2 regions of the Rhizobium sp. PL01 genome follow, and region 1 is predicted to be linked to the other one. Evidence: predicted binding sites of a transcription regulator. Region 1 holds the regulator's gene; the other holds the start of a gene.
The links. The regulator PhoB, encoded in region 1, activates phosphate uptake and scavenging genes when phosphate is short. The targets are predictions, from matches to a motif close to TGTCATNNANCTGTCAT.
Positions count from the first base shown of each region.

Region 2: a site for PhoB is predicted at 6,561-6,577, ahead of ppk2 (polyphosphate kinase 2). Genes of this name have one in related genera too.

Region 1 covers NZ_JAWQUM010000005.1:172,997-184,460, reverse strand. The annotation lists gene R6X40_RS14090 (2'-deoxycytidine 5'-triphosphate deaminase) at 1-913, opposite strand, end outside; SAM riboswitch at 1,022-1,100, shown strand; gene R6X40_RS14085 (O-succinylhomoserine sulfhydrylase) at 1,145-2,329, shown strand; gene R6X40_RS14080 (CDP-alcohol phosphatidyltransferase family protein) at 2,379-2,999, opposite strand; gene apaG (Co2+/Mg2+ efflux protein ApaG) at 3,095-3,487, shown strand; gene R6X40_RS14070 (Hsp33 family molecular chaperone) at 3,501-4,484, opposite strand; gene argF (ornithine carbamoyltransferase) at 4,848-5,765, opposite strand; gene R6X40_RS14060 (aspartate aminotransferase family protein) at 5,812-7,011, opposite strand; gene R6X40_RS14055 (GcrA family cell cycle regulator) at 7,445-7,978, shown strand; gene R6X40_RS14050 (VOC family protein) at 7,992-8,369, shown strand; gene phoB (phosphate regulon transcriptional regulator PhoB) at 8,391-9,074, opposite strand; gene phoU (phosphate signaling complex protein PhoU) at 9,182-9,892, opposite strand; gene pstB (phosphate ABC transporter ATP-binding protein PstB) at 9,970-10,785, opposite strand; gene pstA (phosphate ABC transporter permease PstA) at 10,798-11,464, opposite strand, start outside.
Region 2 covers NZ_JAWQUM010000004.1:509,067-520,530, forward strand. The annotation lists gene R6X40_RS13065 (phosphoethanolamine--lipid A transferase) at 1-1,131, shown strand, start outside; gene R6X40_RS13070 (response regulator transcription factor) at 1,270-1,932, shown strand; gene R6X40_RS13075 (histidine kinase dimerization/phospho-acceptor domain-containing protein) at 1,959-3,290, shown strand; gene R6X40_RS13080 (glutathione S-transferase family protein) at 3,358-4,017, opposite strand; gene R6X40_RS13085 (helix-turn-helix domain-containing protein) at 4,108-4,611, shown strand; gene R6X40_RS13090 (AraC family transcriptional regulator) at 4,693-5,571, shown strand; gene ppk2 (polyphosphate kinase 2) at 5,616-6,518, opposite strand; gene R6X40_RS13100 (inorganic phosphate transporter) at 6,738-8,342, shown strand; gene R6X40_RS13105 (TetR/AcrR family transcriptional regulator) at 8,356-8,916, opposite strand; gene R6X40_RS13110 (nuclear transport factor 2 family protein) at 8,924-9,385, opposite strand; gene R6X40_RS13115 (aspartate kinase) at 9,625-10,878, shown strand; gene ptsP (phosphoenolpyruvate--protein phosphotransferase) at 10,969-11,464, shown strand, end outside.

The sequences.
Region 1 (11,464 bases):
CTTTGCCACCGGCCGACACGTGGCCGAAGCCCGGATCGAAGAAGCCAGCATAATGGACGCGGAATTCGCCGACCAGCGGATCGAACGGCGTCATCTCGGCGGCATAGAGCGGCGGCACATGCACGGCTTCGCGCGAGACGAGGATGTAGAACTCGTCGGGATCGAGGATCAGTTCGTCGCGGCCGCGGCTGTAGAGCGGCTCCCAGAAATCGAAAATGCCATGTTCGGCCTTCTTGTCGACGTCAATAACTGCTGTGTGATGCTTGCCGCGATAGCCGATCAGGCCGTCGGCGCCGGTGCCCTTGAGATCGATCGACAGCGCGATACCAGCGCCCGAAACGTTCGGCTTTTCGCTAGCGACCAGCACGTCGCTCTCATGCAGCGCCAGCACTTCGGCTTCAGTCAGCAACGCATGGCCAATACGGAAGCGGATCTGCGACAGGCGCGAGCCGCGGCGGACGATGACCGGGAAGGTGCGCGGGCTGATTTCGAGATAGAGCGGGCCGGAATAGCCTGCCGGAATCTTGTCGAATTCCTGGGCGCGGTCGGTGATGACACGGGTGAAGATGTCGAGGCGGCCGGTCGAACTCTTCGGATTGGCCGAGGCCGACATTTCCGGCAGAAGATCGAGGCTTTCCATCAAGGGAACGATGTAGACGCAGCCGGTTTCGAGAACCGCACCTTCGGAGAGATCGATGACGTGCAGTTTCAGCCGGTCGAGCTTGTCGGCGACCAGATGACCGGGGCCTGGCATGAAGCTGGCGCGGACACGAAAGGCCTTGGAACCGAGACGCAGGTCGAGGCTGGCCGGCTGGATCTGGTCGGCGTCGAGCTTTGCCTCGCTTTTCAACCGTCCTGCATCAAAAAGCGCAGCAATAGCGCGATCGGCTAGAATGCCTGTGGCCCTGGTCATTTCCATCGTCCTCTTTGCCGCAACCGGCACGTCATAACCCAAATTGTCCCTGTGACATATCTTCTTGTTCACGGGAATTGACGCAAGCGCGGCTAATCAGTAAATACTGACTTATCCCGTGGTGATTTGGCCGGTCGGCTTGCAGCCACGTAAAACAAATAGCTAAAAAGGCCGGGTTTGAAACCGGCTTGCTTTACGCGGCCGGTTTTTTTGTTTTGAAAGAGACAATCGATGAGCAACAATTGGCGCCCCGCGACACAGCTCGTTCATGGCGGCACGACCCGTTCAAACCATGGTGAAACTTCCGAAGCCATCTTCATGACGCAAGGCTTTGTCTACGACAGCTCGGAAGCGGCGGAAGCGCGCTTCAAGGGCGAGACGGACGGCTTCATTTATGCGCGCTATGGCAGCCCGACCAACGACATGTTCGAAAAGCGCATGTGCATGCTGGAAGGCGCCGAAGATGCGCGCGCCACCGCATCCGGCATGGCTGCGGTCTCCGCCGCCATTCTCTGCCAGCTGAAGGCCGGCGATCACATCGTTGCTGCCCGCGCCCTGTTCGGCTCCTGCCGCTGGGTGGTGGAAACGCTGGCGCCGAAATACGGGATCGAATTCACGCTGATCGACGGGCGTTTCCTTGAAAACTGGGAAAAGGCCGTCAAGCCGAACACCAAGGTGTTCTTCCTCGAAAGCCCGACCAATCCGACGCTGGAAGTGGTCGATATCGAAGGCGTCGCCAAGATTGCCAACCAGATCGGCGCCAAGGTCATCGTCGATAACGTCTTTGCAACGCCGCTTCTGCAGAAGCCGCTGGAACTCGGCGCCCATATCGTCGTCTATTCCGCCACCAAGCATATCGACGGTCAGGGCCGTTGCCTCGGCGGTGTGATCCTTTCGGACAAGGAATGGATCAACGAGCACCTGCACGACTATTTCCGCCACACCGGCCCGGCACTGTCGCCTTTCAATGCCTGGACGTTGCTGAAGGGGATCGAGACCCTGCCGCTGCGCGTGCGCCAGCAGAGCGACAACGCTTCGCGCGTGGCCGATTTCCTCGCCGAGCAGAACCAGATCGCCAAGGTGATCTATCCGGGCCGCAAGGACCATCCGCAGGCCGACATCATCGCCCGCCAGATGAAGGGTGGATCGACACTGGTCTGCTTCGAGATGAAGGGTGGCAAGGATGCAGCCTTCGCGCTGCAGAACGCGCTGGAGACCGTGCTGATTTCCAACAATCTCGGCGACTCAAAGAGCCTGATCACGCATCCGGCAACGACCACGCACAAGAACCTTTCGGACGAAGCCCGTGCCGAGCTTGGTATTTCGCCCGGCACAGTACGCTTCTCCGCCGGAATCGAGGACAGCGAAGACCTAATCGAGGATTTCGCCCGCGCCCTGAAGTCGGTTCAGGCCTGATTTTTTTGGATTTTGTGAAACGCCCGTGTCTTTGGATGCGGGCGTTTTTCTATGCCCGCGTTTCGCCCTTGAAGCTCGCCCGCGCCAGCATGATGCGCGACAGCGCCGTATAAAAACAGACGAGCGCAAAGATAACGGCGATTTCGGAAAACCATTGTGGGAACAGACAAAACGCCAGAAAGACGGCGATGGTTTCCGTTGCCTCGGCAAGACCCGTGGTAAAATAGAGAGACTTCACGCCGCGTATATCGGTTGCGAGACCACGCTTTTCAGCCATGATCGAGAAGGCTAGAAAGCTCGCACCGTTGACATAAAACGACAGCAGCAGCAGCCCGCCGGCAAGACCGTTCTCATAGGGGTCTGCCAGAATGAAGGCGAACGGGATGAGGCCGTAGAAGGCGAAATCGAGCACAATATCAAGGAAACCGCCGAAATCGGTTTTCTGGGTCGCCCGGGCAACGGCACCGTCGAGGCCGTCACACATCCGGCTGACGCCGATGAGAATGAACCCCCAGACATAAGCGTCGAGAACGATAGCGACCGCAGCCGCCAGGCCAATCAGGAAGCCCGTAATCGTCACGGCATTCGCGCCGATACCACGCGCTGCAAAACTCCGGCCGGCGCGATCCAGCCAGGGGTCGAGCCGCTTCCTGAAATGACCGTCCAGCATGCTGTGCCCTATCCTTACAGTTTACCCTGCGCGTTATTCTTGACGAAACCATCTTGCTGTAGAATATCGCCTATAGACTAGAAAAGGGTTTGCATATGTACCGCGCGCTGACACGCGACATCGAGGTGACCGTCGAGCCTTATTATCTGGAGGAGCAATCTGATCCGGATGACAGCCGCTATGTCTGGGGTTACCGTATCCTGATCTCGAACCTCTCAGACGACACCGTGCGGCTGATGACGCGCTATTGGCACATCACTGACGAAAACGGCCAGGTGGACGAGGTCAACGGTCCGGGAGTCATCGGCGAGCAGCCGGTTCTGAACCCCGGCGATACCTACGAATATTCGTCAGGCTGCCCGCTCGACACACCCTCGGGTGTGATGTTCGGTCACTATTCGATGGAAACTGCGGAAGGCGAGTCCTTCACTGTCGATATTCCCGCCTTCTCGCTGGATTCGCCCGGCCAGAACCGGACGTTGAACTGAGGTCGCAGCTTTTTTACTGCGGCTTCACTTCTGTTGCCTCGAAGCGGTAGGTCGTCGAGCAGAACTCGCAGGTGACCGAAACCAGCCCGTCCTCAGCCGCATGATCGACATCCTCCTGGCTGAGACTTGCCAGGACATCGCGCAGCTTCTCACGCGAGCAGCTGCATTTGTCGAACACTGCCTGGGGCGGATAGACCTTGACGCCACGCTCGTGGAATAGCCGGTAAAGCAGCCGTTCCGTGCCAACGGTCGGATCGGTCAGTTCATCGGCATCGATGGTCTGAACCATGACACTGGCTTCACCCCAGAGATCATCCACCTCAAAACTATCGTCGGCGCCATCGCCGCCCGGAAGATCCCGCTGGCGCATACGCTCCAGTGTTTCCGGCAGAAACTGCGCGACCATGCCACCGGCCCGCCAGCGATGACGAGGCTTGCCGTTTTCATCGCGGTCAAGCAATTCGGCGACGCCGAGGCGCACCTTGGTCGGGATCTGTTCCGACTGGCGGAAATAGACACCGGCAATCTCTTCGAGCGAAGCGCCATCCAGCGGCACGATACCCTGGTAACGCTGCATATGCGTGCCCTGGTCGATGGTGAACGCAAGAATACCTTCGCCCAGCAGATGTTGCGGCTGGGTCAGGCCGTTCTTTTCGGCAAGCGCCAAGGCTTCCTCATTGTAACGGGCATAGGCGCGCACCCGGTCCGGCGTCGAGAAGTCGGCGACAACAAGATCGACCGGGCCATTGCTCTTGGTCTGGATGATGAGCTTGCCTTCAAACTTCAGCGAGGTTCCGAGAAGCACCGTCAGCACAACCGTTTCGGCCACGAGGCGCGCGACCGGCAAGGGATAATTATGGCGCTCGAGGATTGCGTCCAGCATCGGGCCGAGCTGGACCGCACGGCCGCGCACGTCGAGGCCCTCCACCTGAAACGGCACGACATGATCGTCGCCGGCAAAATCGAACTGGCCGAGGCCAAAGTCTGCTTCCGTCATCACTCTGCTCCTAGCCCCCGGACGTCTGCCCGCCGTATAGGCCGGGACGCTGTCCGATGCTTCTATTGATCCTGCGCAGGCCGGCTTTGTCCAGATCGTTCCTGAAAAAACGGCCGTTCGCGCCATCGCTTCCAATCAGGACAGCGACGCGGATGGATATTACTGAATACGAATGACCGGCAAAGGAGGACGTGCCACCTGCCGGTCATCAGCGTGTTGCATAGATCGTGTGCCGCTGGCCGGTTTTCAATATGCCGGGCAAGACCGCCAAAGCGCCGCGATCTTTCAGATTCGCTTTGCGCGCTTTAGGTCTTTGGTGGCGCATGCCGTTATCGCAAAACCGCTGCGCGCTTTTACGCACAGCTAGAGAGCGCCAAGGCACCACGCAAGAACGGATTTTTGCGCGTGCAGGCGGTTCTCGGCTTCATCAAAGACCACCGACTGTTTGCCGTCGATGACGTCGTCCGTCACTTCCTCGCCGCGATGGGCAGGCAGGCAGTGCATGAACAGCGCGTCCTTGTCGGCCTTCGCCATCAGCTGGGCATTGACCTGGAATGGCTGAAAAACGTTGTGGCCGCGGGCGCGGTGTTCCTGGTTCATCGACACCCAGGTGTCTGTCACCACGCAATGGGCGCCGTCTACAGCCTGATCGGCATCATGGTAGAGCTTGATCTCGCCGCCATTGTTGCGTGCCCAGTTGAGGATCTTGTCGTCCGGTTCCGAGCCGAGCGGCACAGCCATGTTCATCCGGTAGCCAAAGCGCGCCGAGCCTTCGATGAAGGAATGCAGCACATTGTTGCCGTCGCCGGTCCAGGCAATCGTCTTGCCCTTTACGGGGCCTGCATGTTCCTCGAACGTCATGATATCGGCCATGATCTGGCAGGGATGCGTCGCATCCGTCAGGCCGTTGATAACAGGCACGGTGGCGTGCTCGGCCAGTTCCAGCAGCCGGTTGTGATCGGTGGTCCGGATCATGATGGCATCGACGTAGCGGGACAGGACCTTGGCGGTATCACCGATGGTCTCGGCGCGGCCGAGCTGCATTTCGGTGCCGGACAGGAACAGTGTCTCGCCGCCGAGCTGGCGCATGCCGACATCGAAGGACACGCGGGTGCGGGTCGAGGGCTTTTCGAAGATCATCGCCAGCATCTTGCCGGCCAGCGGCTTTTCAGCTGTTCCGGCCTTGGTGGCAACCTTACGGACGCGCGCGTCCTCGATGATCGACCTCAGGTCGGCTGTCGTCATGGCAGAAAGATCGAGAAAGTGTCTGGTACCGGCCATTCTATTCAAAGTCCTGTGTTTTTTCAGCGTGTCAGTGGAGCGTCGTTCAGGCAGATGCCTGTCGTCGTTCCACGCTCAGCTGTTCGGCGGCGCGTTCAAGCCGCGCCAGGCCTTCACGGGCTTCTTCGGCCGTCGTCACCAGCGGCGGCAGCAGGCGGATGACATTTTCGCCTGCGGGCACCGCCAGCAGTTTCTCGGCGCGGATGGCCTTCAGGAGATCGGCAGACGGCACTTTGGCCTTGATGCCGAGCATCAGGCCTTCGCCGCGGATTTCCTCGATAATATCGGGGAAACGATCGGCAAGCGACGCAAGCCCCTGCCGGAACACCAGCGACACATCACGGACGTGCTGCAGGAAATCGTCAGCAAGGATGACATCGAGAACAGCATTGCCGACGGCCATCGCCAGCGGATTGCCGCCATAGGTCGAGCCATGGGTGCCGGCGACCATGCCGGAAGCCGCTTCTTCGGTCGCAAGGCAAGCACCGAGCGGAAAACCGCCGCCAATACCCTTGGCGACCGCCATGATATCAGGCGCGACGCCTGCCCACTCATGAGCAAACAGCTTGCCTGTCCGGCCGACGCCGGTCTGGACCTCGTCGAGGATGAGCAGCAGGCCGTATTCGTCGCAGAGGGCACGCAGTTCCTGCATGAATTCCTTTGGCACGGTGCGGATACCACCCTCACCCTGGATCGGCTCGATCAGGATCGCTGCGGTCTCTTCGCTGATGGCAGCCTTCAGGGCGCCCATGTCACCAAACGGCACCTGATAAAAACCGGGTGCCTTCGGGCCAAAACCTTCCAGGTATTTTGCCTGCCCACCGGCGGCGATCGTGGCCAGCGTGCGGCCATGGAAAGCGCCTTCGAAGGTGATGATGTGGAATTTCTCCGGGTTGCCTTTGGAGAAATGATAGCGGCGTGCGGTCTTGATCGCGCATTCCAGCGCCTCTGCGCCGGAGTTGGTGAAGAACACCTTGTCGGCGAACGTCGCTTCCGTCAGGCGGCGGCTGAGGCTCTCCTGTCCGGGAACTTCATAGAGGTTCGACAGATGCCAGACCTTCTCCGCCTGCTCTTTCAATGCCGACACAAGATGTGGATGCGCGTGGCCGAGCGAGTTAACGGCAACACCGGCTGCAAAATCGAGATAGCGGGTGCCGTCCTCGGCGATCAGCCAGACGCCTTCACCGCGCTCGAACCGCAGGGGGGCGCGGGCATATGTGTCATAAAGCGGCGTGGCATCGGCCATGGCGCATGTCTCCTCAAACCATCACGGCAATTGTATAATCGGCGTCGTCAACAGGGCTGTGACCAACCCATAAAAACTCAAAATGCCGCCTTGCGGCGGCAGGGGCACTATCTTCACTTCGCAGTGCGATGTCAACAAAAGCCCATGATTTCCGGCAATTCGCGTACATACAGCGCTCGCAATTTTTTTAGCCGGATACCCTTGCAAAAATGCCACGCATGGCAAGCAAGTTGGGGAAAACTCAGAAATTGATTCGGTGGGATTCCCCGGACTCTTGTCAGGGAGTCCCCCGGGCTCTACGTTAAGAAACAATTACTAGAACGCATGCGGCGGACCTAGTCACCAAAAGTGTTATCGCGTTTCAGCCTCGGATACTATCCAGGGCTCGGTGGAGGATTCGACCATCACCAACGCTGGGAATGGAGACAAGACCATGAATTGGACTGACGAGCGGGTCGAAAAACTCAAGAAATTGTGGGCCGAAGGCTTGAGCGCGAGCCAGATCGCTGCACAGCTCGGCGGCGTCAGCCGTAATGCCGTTATCGGCAAGGTCCACCGGCTCTGCCTGCCAGGCCGCGCCAAGGCCGGCGGCAGCACTGCAACGGCCCGTGCGAAACGCCCGGCACCGTCCGCTGCACCCCGCGCACCGAGCTACACCGCGTCGCGCATGACCGCTACCCGTACAGTGACACGCACCACGGGCGCGACTGTCATGAAGGAAGAAGTCGAAATCGGCGCCATCGAGGATCAGGAAACGGCACCGGCCGGCAACAACGTTGTTATTCCGATGTCGCGCCGCCTCGTCCTGACCGAACTCACCGACCGCACCTGTAAGTGGCCGATCGGCGATCCGATGAAGGAAGAGTTCCACTTCTGCGGCAACGATTCCCCGGATACATCACCTTACTGCACATTCCATGCAAAGCTGGCTTACCAGCCGTCCGGCGAGCGTCGCCGGGCACGCTGAGGCCAGTTCGGCCGTGCGTTTCGTCAACCCCATCCCGTTCGTCCGGGATATCAGCATCTCGAAAATCTTCTATTGCGAGATGCTGGAATTGGCGATCAAACAAGACTTCGGCAATTTTGTCATGTTTGAAACGGGATTTGCCATCCATGACGGCAAATCCCTGGAAACGACGGTCTGGGGACAGCCGTCAGCGGTCACCCAACCGTATGGCCGACACAATATCCTGCTCTATTTCGAACATGATAATCTGGATGGGCTTTTCGAGCGCATCGGCGGCAACGTGAACCTCATCCACCCCATCGAGACGCAAGCCTGGGGGCAGAGGGTCTTCCGCTTTTACGATCCCGACGGGCATCCCATCGAGATTGGCGAACCGCCCGGCAACGCCTGACGGTCCTTCATCATACGAAACTCAGCTTTCCAACGAATAGCCCGCGCCACGCACAGTGCGGATCACGTCCAGCATGTTGGAAAAGTTCAGCGCCTTGCGCAACCGTCCGACATGGACATCAACCGTGCGCTCATCGACATAGATATCGTGCCCCCACACACCGTCCAAAAGCTGCGAGCGCGAAAAGACACGGCCCGGCGAGGCCATGAAGAACTCCAGCAGGCGGAACTCGGTCGGTCCAAGACGGACCTCGCGGGTCTTGCGATGGACGCGATGGGTTTCGCGGTCGAGTTCGATATCGCCGCATTTCAGCAGCGTTGACAGCACTTCGGGTTTGGCCCGGCGCAACATCGCCTTGACCCGCGCCATCAATTCCGGCGTCGAGAATGGCTTGACGACATAATCGTCAGCGCCAGTGGCGAGTCCGCGTACGCGCTCACTCTCCTCGCCGCGTGCCGTCAGCATGATGATCGGCAGACGTTCGGTTTCCGGGCGCTGGCGCAGGCGACGGCACAGTTCGATGCCGGAAACGCCCGGCAGCATCCAATCGAGGATCAAGAGATCGGGAAGGCGTTCCTGCAGGCGCATTTCCGCCTCGTCGCCACGATTGATCGTATCGACTTCGAACCCTTCGGCCTCAAGATTGTATCGGAGGAGGACGCTGAGCGCCTCTTCATCTTCAACAACGGCAATTCTTGGCAACATTCAGTTCAGCTCCTTGGCTCCCGGCCGGTTGGCCGAAGGCTTGCCGAGCGGCTCCAACGGCCGCTCGCGCAATTAGTGCGTAAGAATTTACTTACTTTATCGCGCGATCAATTGCCGATCGCGCCGACCGTGTTGGCCGTGTCATCCTTCGGACGTTCACCGACGGGCTGAGCACCGGTTGCCATGTAGTAGATGGTTTCGGCGATGTTGGTGGCGTGGTCGCCGATGCGCTCGATGTTCTTGGCGCAGAACAGCAGATGCGTGCAGGGTGTGATGTTGCGCGGATCTTCCATCATGTAGGTCAGGAGCTCGCGGAACAGCGACGTGTAGATCGCATCGATCTCGTTGTCGCGCTCGCGGATGCTGTTGGCCTTTTCCGGCGAACGGGACGCATAGACGTCAAGCACTTCCTTGAGCTGAACGAGCGCAAGCTCGGCCAGATGCTCCAGGCCGCGCGCCAGCTGACGCGGCAGGCTGGCGGTCGCGACCGCGATGACGCGCTTGGCGTTGTTCTTGCCGAGATCGCCAACCCGCTCGAGATCGGCTGCAATGCGGATCGATCCCATGATTTCGCGCAGGTCGGCCGCCATCGGCTGACGCTTGGCGATGGTGACGATCGCCTTTTCGCCGATCTGGCGCTCGGCCTCGTCGAGAATGGCGTCGTCGGAAATGACCTTCTGGGCAAGCGCCAGGTCGGAATTGACCAGAGCGCGCACGGATTCGGCCACCATCTGTTCGGCCAGGCCGCCCATCTCGGAGATGCGCCGGGTCAGGTACTTCAGATCTTCGTCGTAGACGGAAGCAATGTGCGTAGACATGATTGTTTTTCCTTGCGATCACAATCCGGGTTGGAAGACTGCCACCCTGCCCTCATGGGAGGGTGGCGAAAGCGTCCTCAGCCGAAGCGGCCCATGATGTAGTCCTGGGTCCGCTGGTCATCCGGATTGGTGAACATCTTGTCGGTGTCGTTTTCCTCGACGAGATTGCCGAGGTGGAACATGGCGGTGCGCTGCGACACACGAGCAGCCTGCTGCATCGAGTGCGTAACGATGACGATCGTGTAGTTTGTGCGCAGTTCGTGGATCAGTTCCTCGACCTTGGCGGTCGCGATTGGATCCAGTGCCGAGCACGGTTCGTCCATCAGGATGACTTCCGGGCTGACGGCAACGGCGCGTGCAATGCACAGGCGTTGCTGCTGACCACCGGAAAGACCGGTGCCGGATTCATGCAGGCGATCCTTGACCTCGTTCCAGAGACCAGCCTTCTGCAGGCTCGACTCGACGATCTGGTCCAGCTCTGCCTTGGTGCGGGCGAGACCGTGGATCTTCGGACCGTAGGTGACGTTCTCGTAGATCGACTTCGGGAACGGGTTCGGCTTCTGGAACACCATGCCGACGCGGGCGCGGAGTTCGACGACGTCGATGCTCGGGTCGTAGATATCACCTTCGTCCAGCGTGATCTTGCCGGTCACCCGGCAGCTGTCGATCGTGTCGTTCATACGGTTGAGTGTCCGCAGGAACGTCGACTTGCCGCAACCCGACGGGCCGATCAGCGCGGTTACGGTGTTTTCACGAACGTTGAGGTTAACATCGAAAAGCGCGCGCTTCTCGCCGTAATAAACCGAAACGTCCTTTCCGATCATCTTGAAGGGAACAGTGTTCATTTTCTGGTCCAGCGCCTTTTCAACTGCTGCTTCTGACATCATGTTCATGTTTCTACCTCACTACCAGCGCCGCTCAAAGCGACGCCGCAACAGGATTGCGCCAAGGTTCATGACGACGAGGAAGATCAAGAGGATCATGATCGCACCCGAGGTCCGTTCGACAAATGCACGTTCGGCTTCGTTGGCCCACATGTAGATCTGGACCGGCAGAGCAGTGGAAGGGTCCATCGGCGAGCCCGGGTAATCGACTACGAAGGCCACCATGCCGATCAGGAGCAGCGGCGCCGTTTCACCGAGTGCATGCGCCAGACCGATAATGGTGCCGGTCAGGACGCCCGGCATAGCGAGCGGCAGGACATGGTGGAAGATTGTCTGCATCTTCGAAGCACCCAGGCCAAGAGCGGCCGAGCGGATCGACGGCGGAACCGCCTTCAGCGCTGCACGGGTGGCGATGATGATCGTTGGAAGCGTCATCAATGTCAGCACGAGGCCACCAACAACAGCAGCCGAACGGGGCATGCCGGCAAAGTTGATGAAGATCGACAGACCAAGCAGACCGTAGACGATAGAGGGAACCGCCGCGAGGTTGTTGATATTGACCTCGATGAGATCGGTCAGCCTGTTCTTCGGCGCGAACTCTTCCAGATAGATCGATGCCGCGACACCGATCGGCAGGGCAAGCACCAGGACGATCAGCATCATGTAGAGCGAACCGAGGGCGGCAACA
Region 2 (11,464 bases), on a different contig from region 1:
TCTGTCAGCATTGCCAATGTGCGGACGTTTGCGGCAGCGATCCGGCAGCACCGCGACCTCGCCGCCACGGTCAACCCCGTCGCACCGATCTTCAGTGCGGTGCGTTATGTCGTGGCGGCCGGCGCAGACAAGAACGTTGTCCTTCAGCCGCTCGGCACCGATGCGCGGGTGATGGCGCCGATGCTGTCCGGAAAGCCGCGCGTCACCATCATCGTTGCCGGGGAAACCGCGCGGGCGGAGAATTTTTCGCTCGGCGGCTATGCCCGCGACACCAACCCGCTGCTTGCCCGGCAGGATATTCAATATTTCACCGACACCTCAAGCTGCGGCACGGCGACGGCGGTGTCTCTGCCTTGCATGTTTTCCGTCTATACTCGTTCCAGCTACACGCACCGCAAGGGGCTTGAGACCGAAAATCTTCTCGATGTGCTCACCCGCGCCGGCATCAAGGCAGAATGGTGGGAGAACAATACGGGCAGCAAGGGCGTTGCCGACCGCATCGCCTATACGTCGTTTTCCGACATCAACGATCCACGGTTTTGCAAGAGCAACGAATGCCTGGATGATGTGCACCTCGACCGGCTTGGCACCTGGCTTGATGGCGTCAAGGGCGACAGCGTGCTGGTCATTCATCAGCTCGGCAGCCACGGGCCGGCCTATTATCTGCGCTATCCGGAGAAATTCCGCCGTTTCACGCCGGATTGCCGGACGGCAGAGCTTGGCAAATGCTCGCGCGAGGAGATCGTCAACGCCTATGACAATTCGATCCTTTATACGGATTACATTGTCTCGACGGTCATCGACATGCTGAAGGCCCGCGAGGACAAAATGGCCGGATCGATGGTCTACATGTCCGACCATGGCGAATCGCTCGGCGAGCGTGGGCTTTACCTGCATGGCGCGCCCTATTTCATCGCACCGTCGCAGCAGACCCATATTCCGTTTGTGCTGTGGACCGGCAAGGAAACCAAGGGCGGGATCGACCAGGCCTGCCTTCAGGCAACGGCCAGAGAACCACGGTCGCACGACAACCTGTTCCACACGGTGCTTGGCCTGATGAACGTCTCGACCAAGGTTTACGAGCCGTCGCTCGACGCCGTGGCTGCATGCCGGACAAGCGCTGGGTCGTAAGCGATCGGCAATACGCTTTTATAGTGTGGCCTGCTCCCCAAGGGAGTGGGCTTGTCGCCGTTGCATCAAAGCCGTTTGACGGCGCAGTCCAAAGAGGGAATAAGAATGCCGGTGGAGCTGACCGAGGGGACCAGCGGCTTGCGTGTTCTACTTGTCGAGGACAATGAGATACTGGGGGAGGCCGTTCGCGATCATATCGCGGCTGCCGATCATGCCGTCGATTGGATGAAGACGCTCGACGATGCGCGGATGTCGCTGCGGACCGTCTCCTATGGTCTGATCCTGCTTGATCTTCGCCTGCCGGATGGCAGTGGCATCTCTCTTCTGAAAGAGTTGCGGGTAAGCAGCAATGCGACGCCGGTGATCATCCTGACCGCCCATGACCAGATTTCCGACCGGATCGAAGGCTTGAACAGCGGTGCTGACGACTATCTCGTCAAGCCGTTCGATCTCGGCGAACTCAGCGCGCGCATGCTTGCCGTCATCCGCCGCTATGGCGGCAATATTTCGCCGGTGATCCGCTTTGGCGACCTGAAGATCTCGCCTGTCGACCGGCGGGTGTTTGCCGGCGAGGCGGAAGTCGGTCTTTCCGGGCGCGAATGGGCTGTTCTCGACACGCTGCTGTCGCGGCCGGGGGCGATCATTTCCAAGGCGCAGATCGAGGAGGCACTCTATGCCTTCGGTTCCGAGATCGAGAGCAATACAGTGGAGGTCTATGTCAGCCGGTTGCGCAAGAAACTCGGGCGGGACCATGTCGTGACCGTGCGCGGCGTTGGCTACAAGATCGGGACACCGGCGTGACGCAGCAGAAAACGCGCACGCGCAGCATGACCGGCCGCTTGATCCTGTGGCTCACCGGCGTGACCGTGGCTTTCTGGCTGATCGCTGCCGGCCTTGGCGTCGCTGTGATGAAGGACGAGTTCGACGAATTCTTCAACGGTTCGCTGCAGGAAACGGCCGAGCGGCTGTTGCCTCTGGTGCTGGATGACTTGCAGCGACGCGAGGGGCCTCCATCGCCACGGCATTTTCAAAGCGAGGCCGAGGATCTGGGAGAGGAATATCTGGTCTATCAGGTTCGCGATGCGAGCGGAAAAATCCTCATTCGCTCGCATGATGCGCCGATGGAGCCGTTTGATGTGCCGCTGAAACGCGGTTTCTTTGAAGACGATACCTACCATTTTTATACGGCGAGCGCCGCCGACAACATGACCTTCGTGCAGGTTGCTGATGCCATGGACAACCGCACCGAAGCCGTGACGGAAGGCAGTTTAGCACTGTTCCTGCCAGTGCTGGTGCTGATCCCGGTCAGCGTCCTGTTGATATGGCTGATCGTGCGCCGGGCGCTTGCCCCGGTCGATGATCTGCGCGAGGCAATCGAGAAAAAGGACGGCGGCAACCTGGTGCCGGTGCCGTCCAGCATGCTGCCACGCGAACTTCGGCCGATCGCCAGCTCCGTCAACCGTCTGCTGAGCCGGCTGCAGGCGGCCTTCGATGCGGAGCGGGAATTTACCGCCAACAGTGCGCATGAACTCCGAACGCCGATCGCCGGTGCGCTGGCACAGACGCAGATGCTGATTGCCGAGCTCAAAGGGCCAAGCAAGCGGCGCGCCCAGCAGATCGAGACATCGCTCGCTAATCTTGGCCACACCACCGAGAAACTGCTGCAGCTGGCGCGGGCCGAGGCCGGTATCGGCGCGGGTACGGTCACCGTCGATCTGGCGCGCGTGCTGGAACTGGTGGTGACCGATTTCGAGCGGAGCGATCCGGGTTCGAAGCGTTTGCGTCTCCACCGTCAACCGGGGGCGGCGTTGACAGGACACTACAGCGAAGACGCCTTTGCGATCGTGTTGCGCAACCTGATCGAGAATGCGCTTTTGCATGGCGACCGGGACGAGCCGGTGGATATCCGCCTGGAGAAGGGCGGAGTGGTCCGCATCGTCAATGGTGCGGCGGCTCTTTCGCCGGACGAACTGGCGGCAGTCCGCAAACGTTTCGGGCGTGGTAATAGCCTTTCACCGGGCTCTGGCCTTGGCCTGTCGATCGCCGAGCGATTGCTGCAGCAGATGAATGCCGGTTTTGAGGTCATGTCCCCGGCGACGGGACGCCAGGACGGGTTCGAGGTGATGCTGCGGTTTAGCGATGACGGGGATGCTGCCTAACGCCGTGGGCTGACCAAGGCAGCATCTTGCTCTTCTCCTCAGCGGGGAGAAGAGAAAAGCAGTTTCCTCAATCCCGGTCCGGTGCCCCGAGCGGAAAGAACGAGCGGTAGGGGCGGCCTTCATCGACAGCGCGGGCGAAGGACGGGCGGGCGAGAAGGCGGGCGCGGTAGGCGCGGACATTCGGGAAGGTTTCGGCGATCGGGTGCACCCAGTCTGCATAGAACAGCGACGGGCAGGCGGCGCAATCGGCAAGGCTGAACTGGTCGCCGGCCGCCCATTCGGTTTTCCCCACCACGCCGTCGAGCCAGCCATAGGCGTCGTCGAGCATCGCTTTCGCCTCGGTGACGCCGTAGGGGTCGCGGTCGGCCTCCGGGCGGATCTGGTTGAACACCACGTTCTGCATCGGCGTCATGACGTAATTGTCAAAGAAGCGGTCCATCATCCGGGTGCGGAGTGCCGCCTGCGGATCGCTGGGGATCAAGCGGACGCTGCCGGGATAATTGAGCATCAGATATTCGATGATGATGGTTGCCTCCATCACCGCGTTTTCGCCGTCCTTCAGCACCGGAAAGCGCTTGATCGGCCAGATCGATTGCCATTCCTCGACGGTGCTTTCCTCCTCCGGGCTCAGCATGCGGTAATCGAACGCTGTGCCGTTCTCATAGATTGCCACAAGCACCTTCTGGCAATAGGACGAGAACGGGTGGGCAAAGAGCTGCGGTGTCATCATATCCTCCAAAACTGATTTCAATCTGCAACTGGTTGTTCTGTAGAGCGACTAATCCTATATTGCAAGTGGTTTAGACGGGGGCGTGTCTTGGATATTGTGCAGCGATCGGGATGCCCGATCAATCTTACACTGGAAATGCTCGGCGATCGCTGGAGCCTGATCGTCATTCGAGATCTGATGTTCGGCAACCGACGGCATTTTCGCGAGCTTTTGACGCAGTCGGAAGAGGGGATCGCCTCGAATATCCTGGCCGACCGGCTGAAGCGGCTGACCGAAAACGGACTTTTGTCCCGCCGAGACGATCCGAGCCACAAGCAGAAGGGCATCTATAGCCTGACCGAACCGTCGATCCAGCTGGTGCCGCTTCTCGCGCAGATGGGCGCCTGGGGCAGGCGGCATACGGCAGTATCCGAAGAATTGTCCATCCGCGCCGAACTGCTCGAAGAGGGCGGACCTGCGATGTGGACGGCGTTCATGGAGGAGTTGCGGAGTTTGCATCTCGATCAGCCAGCGCCGGAGCGGTCGGTGTTTGCGGAACTGCAGGCGGCGTATCTGGCGGTGGTGGCGAGAAACGGCGGGTCGGCTGCGTGATCCGGCGTTGATTTCAGCAACTTCCGTCAGGCCGTCTGTGACGCCAGTGGATAGGCTGTCCGTGTCATGAAGGAGAAGAGCTTGGACACTGCCGCCGCACAGAACTACCGCAACAGGTTTCAGCGTGTTCTTCGTCACATCGACGCGCATCTCGACGATGATTTGAGCGTGGAAATCCTATGCGGTGTCGCGGCTTTTTCCAGATTTCATTTCCACCGGCAATTTTCCGAGCTGCTCGGCATCGGCGTCTACCCCTACATCCAGACGCTGCGGCTGAAACGGGCATCGTACAGGCTGGCTTTCCGAAAGGAGATGCCGATCCTGCAGATTGCGCTGTCCAGCGGATATGAAGGGCCAGAGGCTTTTGCCCGTGCTTTCAAGCAGAGGACCGGTCAGACGCCGAGCGCCTTTCGGAAGGAGCCGCATTGGGATGCCTTGCATGACGCACACCAGTCCACCCTCATAGCAAGGAACAGGGTCATGCAGCAGACATTTGCCGCCATCGAGATCGTCGACGTCAAGGAAACCAGAATTGCCATCCTGCCGCATCGCGGCGATCCCGCATTGGTCGGGAGAACCATCCGCCGGTTCATCGAATGGCGAAAAAGCAACGGCCTGCCGCCGCGGCTGAACGATACCTACAATATTTTCCACAATGATCCAAAGGAAGTCGCGCCAGCGGACTTTCGCCTCGATCTCTGTGTGGCGACGGACAGGACTATCGCCGATCCGGACATCGGCATCATGGCTGGCATTATCCCGGCCGGCCGATGTGCGGTGCTGCGCCATACAGGCTCGGACGATGGGCTAGGTGCTGCGCTGTCGCATCTTTACGCGCATTGGCTGCCGCTAAGCGGCGAGGCGTTGCGCGACTTTCCGCTCTATTGCCAGCGCCTCCGCTTTTTCCCCGATGTGGCGGAAAAGGATGCGGTGACGGATATTTTCCTGCCGCTGGCATGACAGTGGGGAGATCCGGCGCTTAGCGCCGGATCTCAGAATGCCAATCAATACACTTCCGGCACATACAATTCCGGCGAAACCGGGTGGCGCGTGTAGTCGTCGTGGCGGACCCGTTCGGGCAGGACGAGTTCGGGTTTTGGCACGTCCTCATACGGGATCTGGGCGAGCAGGTGGGCGATGCAGTTGAGCCGCGCCTTCTTCTTGTCGACGGCCTGGACGACCCACCACGGGGCTTCGGTGATATGGGTCTTGGCGAGCATCTCTTCCTTGGCCTTGGTATAGTCTTCCCAGTGGATGCGGCTTTCCATGTCCATCGGCGACAGTTTCCACTGTTTCAGTGGATCGTGAATGCGCATCTGGAAGCGGAATTCCTGTTCCTCGTTGGTGATCGAGAACCAGTACTTGATCAGGATAATGCCGGAGCGCACCAGCATGCGTTCGAATTCCGGAACAGTGCGGAAGAATTCGTCGAGTTCTTCGGGCGAGCAGAAGCCCATGACGCGCTCGACACCGGCGCGGTTGTACCAGGAGCGGTCGAACAGCACCATTTCGCCTGCGGTCGGCAGATGCGGCACGTAGCGCTGAAAATACCACTGGTTCTTCTCGCGCTCGGTCGGCGCGGGCAGGGCAACGACGCGGCAGACGCGCGGATTGAGCCGCTGCGTAACACGCTTGATGGCGCCGCCCTTGCCAGCACTGTCGCGGCCTTCGAACAGCACCACGACCTTGAGCTTCTTGTACTGCACCCAATCCTGCAGGCGCACGAGTTCGTGTTGCAGGCGGAACAATTCGCGGAAATAGATCTTGCGCTCCAGCGATGGCTCGGCCGGGCCAGACATGCCCTCAGCGACCATCTCGTCAAGCCGGTCTTCCTCCATCTGCATTTCCAGCTCTTCGTCAAAGCTGTCAGCGATTTCCGCTTTGATGCGGTCGAGTTGGTCGATCATTGGTCAAATCCCCGTTGGTTGACGGCACAGGAGCAGGTCTTCATGACAGGTCTATGACAGTCGTTGTCATGGACCAGCTATGTGGGGGCAAAATCCGAACTTGCGAGGAAAAACAACGCTGCCGGGCGGCATGCGCGGATCTCTACGCTGCGATGCGTCATGAAAGGTTCATGCGCAAGTCCTAACAAAAGCGTGAAGCTATGCGAGGGGACGAGCCAAATGGTTGATCTTAGTTCAGGACAGGCTGGCCGCGACCATGTTCGCCACCCGCTGGAAGGCACAGGCGGTTCGGCAAAGTGGTTTATTCCGGCCTTTGTCGTCATCATTCTCGGCGGGCTCGGCTATGTCGGCTATGCGCTTGGCCAGGACCTGACAAGCGCGGTGGCTGTTCCGTGGATCCTGCTTGGCCTGGCTCTGCTGATCGCGCTCGGCTTCGAATTCGTCAACGGTTTCCATGATACCGCCAACGCGGTGGCGACCGTCATCTATACACGATCGATGCCAGCGGAATTCGCGGTGATCTGGTCGGGTTTCTTCAATTTTCTGGGCGTGCTGACCTCAAGCGGTGCCGTTGCCTTCGGTATTCTGGCGCTGCTGCCGGTCGAATTGATCCTGCAGGTCGGGTCCGGCTCCGGTCTCGCCATGGTGTTTGCGCTTTTGACTGCAGCGATCCTCTGGAACCTCGGAACCTGGTATCTCGGTCTGCCATCATCCAGCTCGCATACGCTGATCGGCTCGATTATCGGTGTCGGCCTCGCCAACCAGTTTCTGGCACCGGCCGGAACGGCAACGAGCGGGGTCGACTGGTCGCAGGCCTCCAATATCGGGCTTTCGCTGCTGCTTTCACCGCTGATCGGTTTTGGTTGTGCGGCCCTTCTGCTGCTGGCGATGAAGCTTCTGGTGCGCAATCAGGCGCTCTATCAGGAGCCAAAGACCAATGCGCCGCCGCCATTGTGGATCCGCGCTCTTTTGATCTTCACCTGCACCGGGGTCAGCTTTGCCCATGGCTCCAATGACGGCCAGAAGGGCATGGGATTGATCATGCTGATCCTGATCGGGCTGGTGCCGACAGCCTTTGCGCTGAACCGGACGCCGGATGTGAACTATCTCGAAGCCTATAAATCGGCATCGGCGCAGGTTGAAACGGCGCTGGGAAAATATGTGAAGCCGGGCGTCACGGTGACCGACCCGAAAGCGGCGGTCGAAGAGGCCGTTCGTACCAAGAGCTGGACCGACCAGACGACACCGGCGCTGCAGCAATATATCCACAAGACCAGCGCCGAAGTGGCTGCTTTCCCGACGCTGGAAGCCGTGCCGAATGAGCTGGTCGGTAACGTTCGCAACGATATCTACCTGATCGGCGAGGCGCTGAAACTGATCGACAAGAAGAAGCTTCTGCCAATGGAAGAGGCTGATTTTGCCGCCGTGACGAGCTACCACACGGCTGTCGATAACGCGACGAAGTTCATCCCGATCTGGGTCAAGGTGGCGGTGGCCCTGGCGCTCGGCCTCGGCACGATGATCGGCTGGAAACGCATCGTCGTGACCGTTGGCGAAAAAATCGGCAAGACACACTTGACCTACGGGCAGGGGGCCGCGGCCGAAGTCGTCGCCATGGTCACCATCGGGGCCGCCGACCATTTCGGCCTGCCGGTCTCGACCACCCATGTCCTCTCATCCGGCGTGGCGGGCACGATGGCGGCCAACGGCTCCGGGCTGCAATGGGCGACGGTGCGCAACATGCTGATGGCCTGGGTGCTGACGCTGCCCGCCTCGATCGGTATCGCGTTTGTGCTCTATGTGATCTTGCGGCAGGTTTTTTAAGGGTAGCGGCGTTTCAACCCGTGCGAGATTCAAGCCTGTTGCGCAGGCCGGCAAGCGAACGTTCGAAGACGGTTTCATCGGCCCCGGCGCGTGACAGGACCAGCGCGCCTTGAATGCCGGAAACGGCATCTTCTGACAGCTGTTTGGCGCGTTCAGCCGGGGTGCCGTCGCATATCAATGCGGCTTCAAGTGCAGTCGTCCAGCGCTTGAAATAGGTTCGGATAGGGGCTGCGAACCGGTCACGGGTTTCGTCGAGCGCGAAGGCGCCGATGAGGCAGATGCGCTTGCCGGAGCGGAAATAGTCGTCCACCGCAGTCCACATCCGCGCGATCGCCGCACGCGGCTCGGCGGTTTCGAGCGGGACGAAGATTTCCCGCGCAAACCACGCATCGACATGGGCCAGAACTTCCGCCGCCATCTGTTCCTTGCCGCCCGGGAAGAAGTGATAGAGGCTGCCCTTGGACAGCCGGGTCCGCTTGGTGATCGTGCTCATCGATGCACCTTCATAGCCGCATTCCCGAAAGACCTCGGCGACCAGCGCTATGGCATCGGACTTTTCGAAAACAGTACGCATGGCCTGATCAGAGGTCGAGATCGGAGAGGCCGGGATGATCGTCCGGACGGCGGCCGAGCGGCCAATGGAACTTACGGTCGCTTTCGGCAATAGGCAGATCATTGATCGAGGCGAAGCGGCGCTGCATCAGGCCGTCGGGGGCAAATTCCCAGTTTTCGTTGCCGTAGCTGCGATACCACTGGCCACTGTCATCATGCCACTCATAGGCAAAGCGGACGGCTATCCGGTTTCCTTCGAACGCCCAGATTTCCTTGATCAGGCGGTAGTTCAGCTCGCGTTGCCATTTCCGCGTCAGGAATTCGACGATCTGCGGGCGCCCGACGGGAAATTCGGCGCGGTTCCGCCAGTGGCAATCCCCGGTATAGACGTTCGAGACGCGGACGGGATCGCGGCTGTTCCAGCCGTCTTCCGCCATGCGTACTTTGGCGACGGCGGTTTCCTGCGTGAAAGGGGGTAGCAAGGCGGTCATTGCAAGCTCCTTTTGAGACGATAGGTCTTATCTAGACCGATTGGTTTAATGAGGCAAGCCCGATGTTGAGATCGGGAGCCCCATTGCTGACGCCGATGGTGGGCCAAACTTCAGGACCGGGTGTCGCAAATGCGGTGGCGCAGCCATTGCACGCGGGCCGCAATTTCGCTAAGAGACCGGCGACTTCAGACTAGACGGGCGCGGGTTTTCCGCGCAGCATTTTCGACCGGTAGAGGCACATGGCACGCATCGTGATGAAATTCGGCGGCACGTCCGTCGCGGATATGGATCGCATCAGGAATGTGGTCCGCCATGTGAAACGCGAGGTCGATGCCGGCCACGAGGTTGCGGTCGTCGTTTCCGCCATGTCCGGCAAGACCAACGAACTGGTTGCCTGGACGCGCGATGCGTCGCCCATGCACGATGCGCGTGAATACGATTCCGTCGTTGCATCCGGCGAACAGGTGACCTCGGGCCTTTTGGCGCTGGCGCTGCAGAACATCGGTATCAACGCCCGCTCCTGGCAGGGCTGGCAGATCCCGATCCGGACCGACAACGCCCATGGCGCGGCGCGTATTCTTGAAATTGATGGTTCCGAACTGATCCGCCGCTTTGGCGAGGGCCAGGTGGCCGTCATCGCCGGCTTTCAGGGTCTTGGACCGGACAACCGGATCGCGACGCTCGGCCGCGGCGGCTCTGACACATCGGCGGTTGCGATCGCAGCTGCGGTCAAGGCTGACCGTTGCGACATCTACACCGATGTCGACGGCGTCTACACCACCGACCCGCGCATCGAGCCGAAGGCCAAGCGCCTGAAGAAGATCGCGTTCGAGGAAATGCTGGAAATGGCGTCGCTTGGCGCCAAGGTCCTGCAGGTGCGTTCGGTCGAGCTTGCCATGGTATTCAAGGTTCGCACCTTCGTGCGTTCCAGTTTCGTAGACCCCGACGCGCCGGGCATGGGCGATTTTCTGAACCCGCCCGGCACGCTGATTTGTGATGAGGATGAGATTTTGGAACAGGAAGTCGTCACCGGCATCGCCTATGCCAAGGATGAAGCGCAGATTTCGCTCCGGCGCGTGGCTGACCGGCCTGGCGTCTCGGCAGCGATCTTCGGGCCTCTGGCCGAAGCCCATATCAATGTCGATATGATCGTCCAGAACATTTCCGAAGACGGCTCCAAGACCGACATGACGTTTACGGTGCCATCGACCGACGTCGATAAGGCGCTGAAGGTTCTCAGCGAAGCCAAGGCCCAGATCGGCTTCGACGTCATCCAGAACGAATCAGGCCTGGTGAAAGTCTCGGTCATCGGTATCGGCATGCGCAGCCATGCGGGCGTGGCCGCGTCCGCTTTCCGCGCACTTGCCGAAAAAGGTATCAACATCAAGGCAATCACTACCTCGGAAATCAAGATTTCGATCCTGATCGATGGTGCTTATGCCGAATTGGCCGTTCGCACTTTGCATTCCGTCTACGGTCTGGATAAGAGTTAAAGCAGGCGGCGGTGACGGTGTTTTCGCTTATATAAGCGGGAACAAATTACCGCCTGCAGTTGTTGACTTTTATTCAGGAGACGTTGTGTGATGAGAGACCTCTCTGCGGGTCCACGCGTCCTTCTCAAGCGGCTACGCGAGTTGATGGCGGAACCGCTTGAGCCGCAGGAACGCCTTGACCAGATTGTTCGCCAGATTGCGCAGAACATGGTCGCGGAAGTGTGTTCGGTCTATGTGCTGCGTTCCGATGGCGTGCTCGAACTCTATGCAACCGAAGGTCTGAACAAGGGCGCCGTGCATCTGGCGCAACTGCAGATGGGGCAGGGCCTTGTCGGCACCATTGCAGCGTCGGCCCGGCCGCTCAATCTTTCCGACGCGCAAGCCCATCCGGCCTTCACCTATCTGCCGGAGACCGGCGAAGAAATCTATCATTCCTTCCTCGGCGTGCCCATCCTGCGCACCGGCCGCTCGCTCGGCGTTCTCGTCGTGCAGAACAAGGCGAGCCGCACCTATCGCGACGATGAGGTCGAGGCGATGGAGACGACGGCAATGGTGCTGGCCGAAATGGTGGCGACCGGGGAATTGA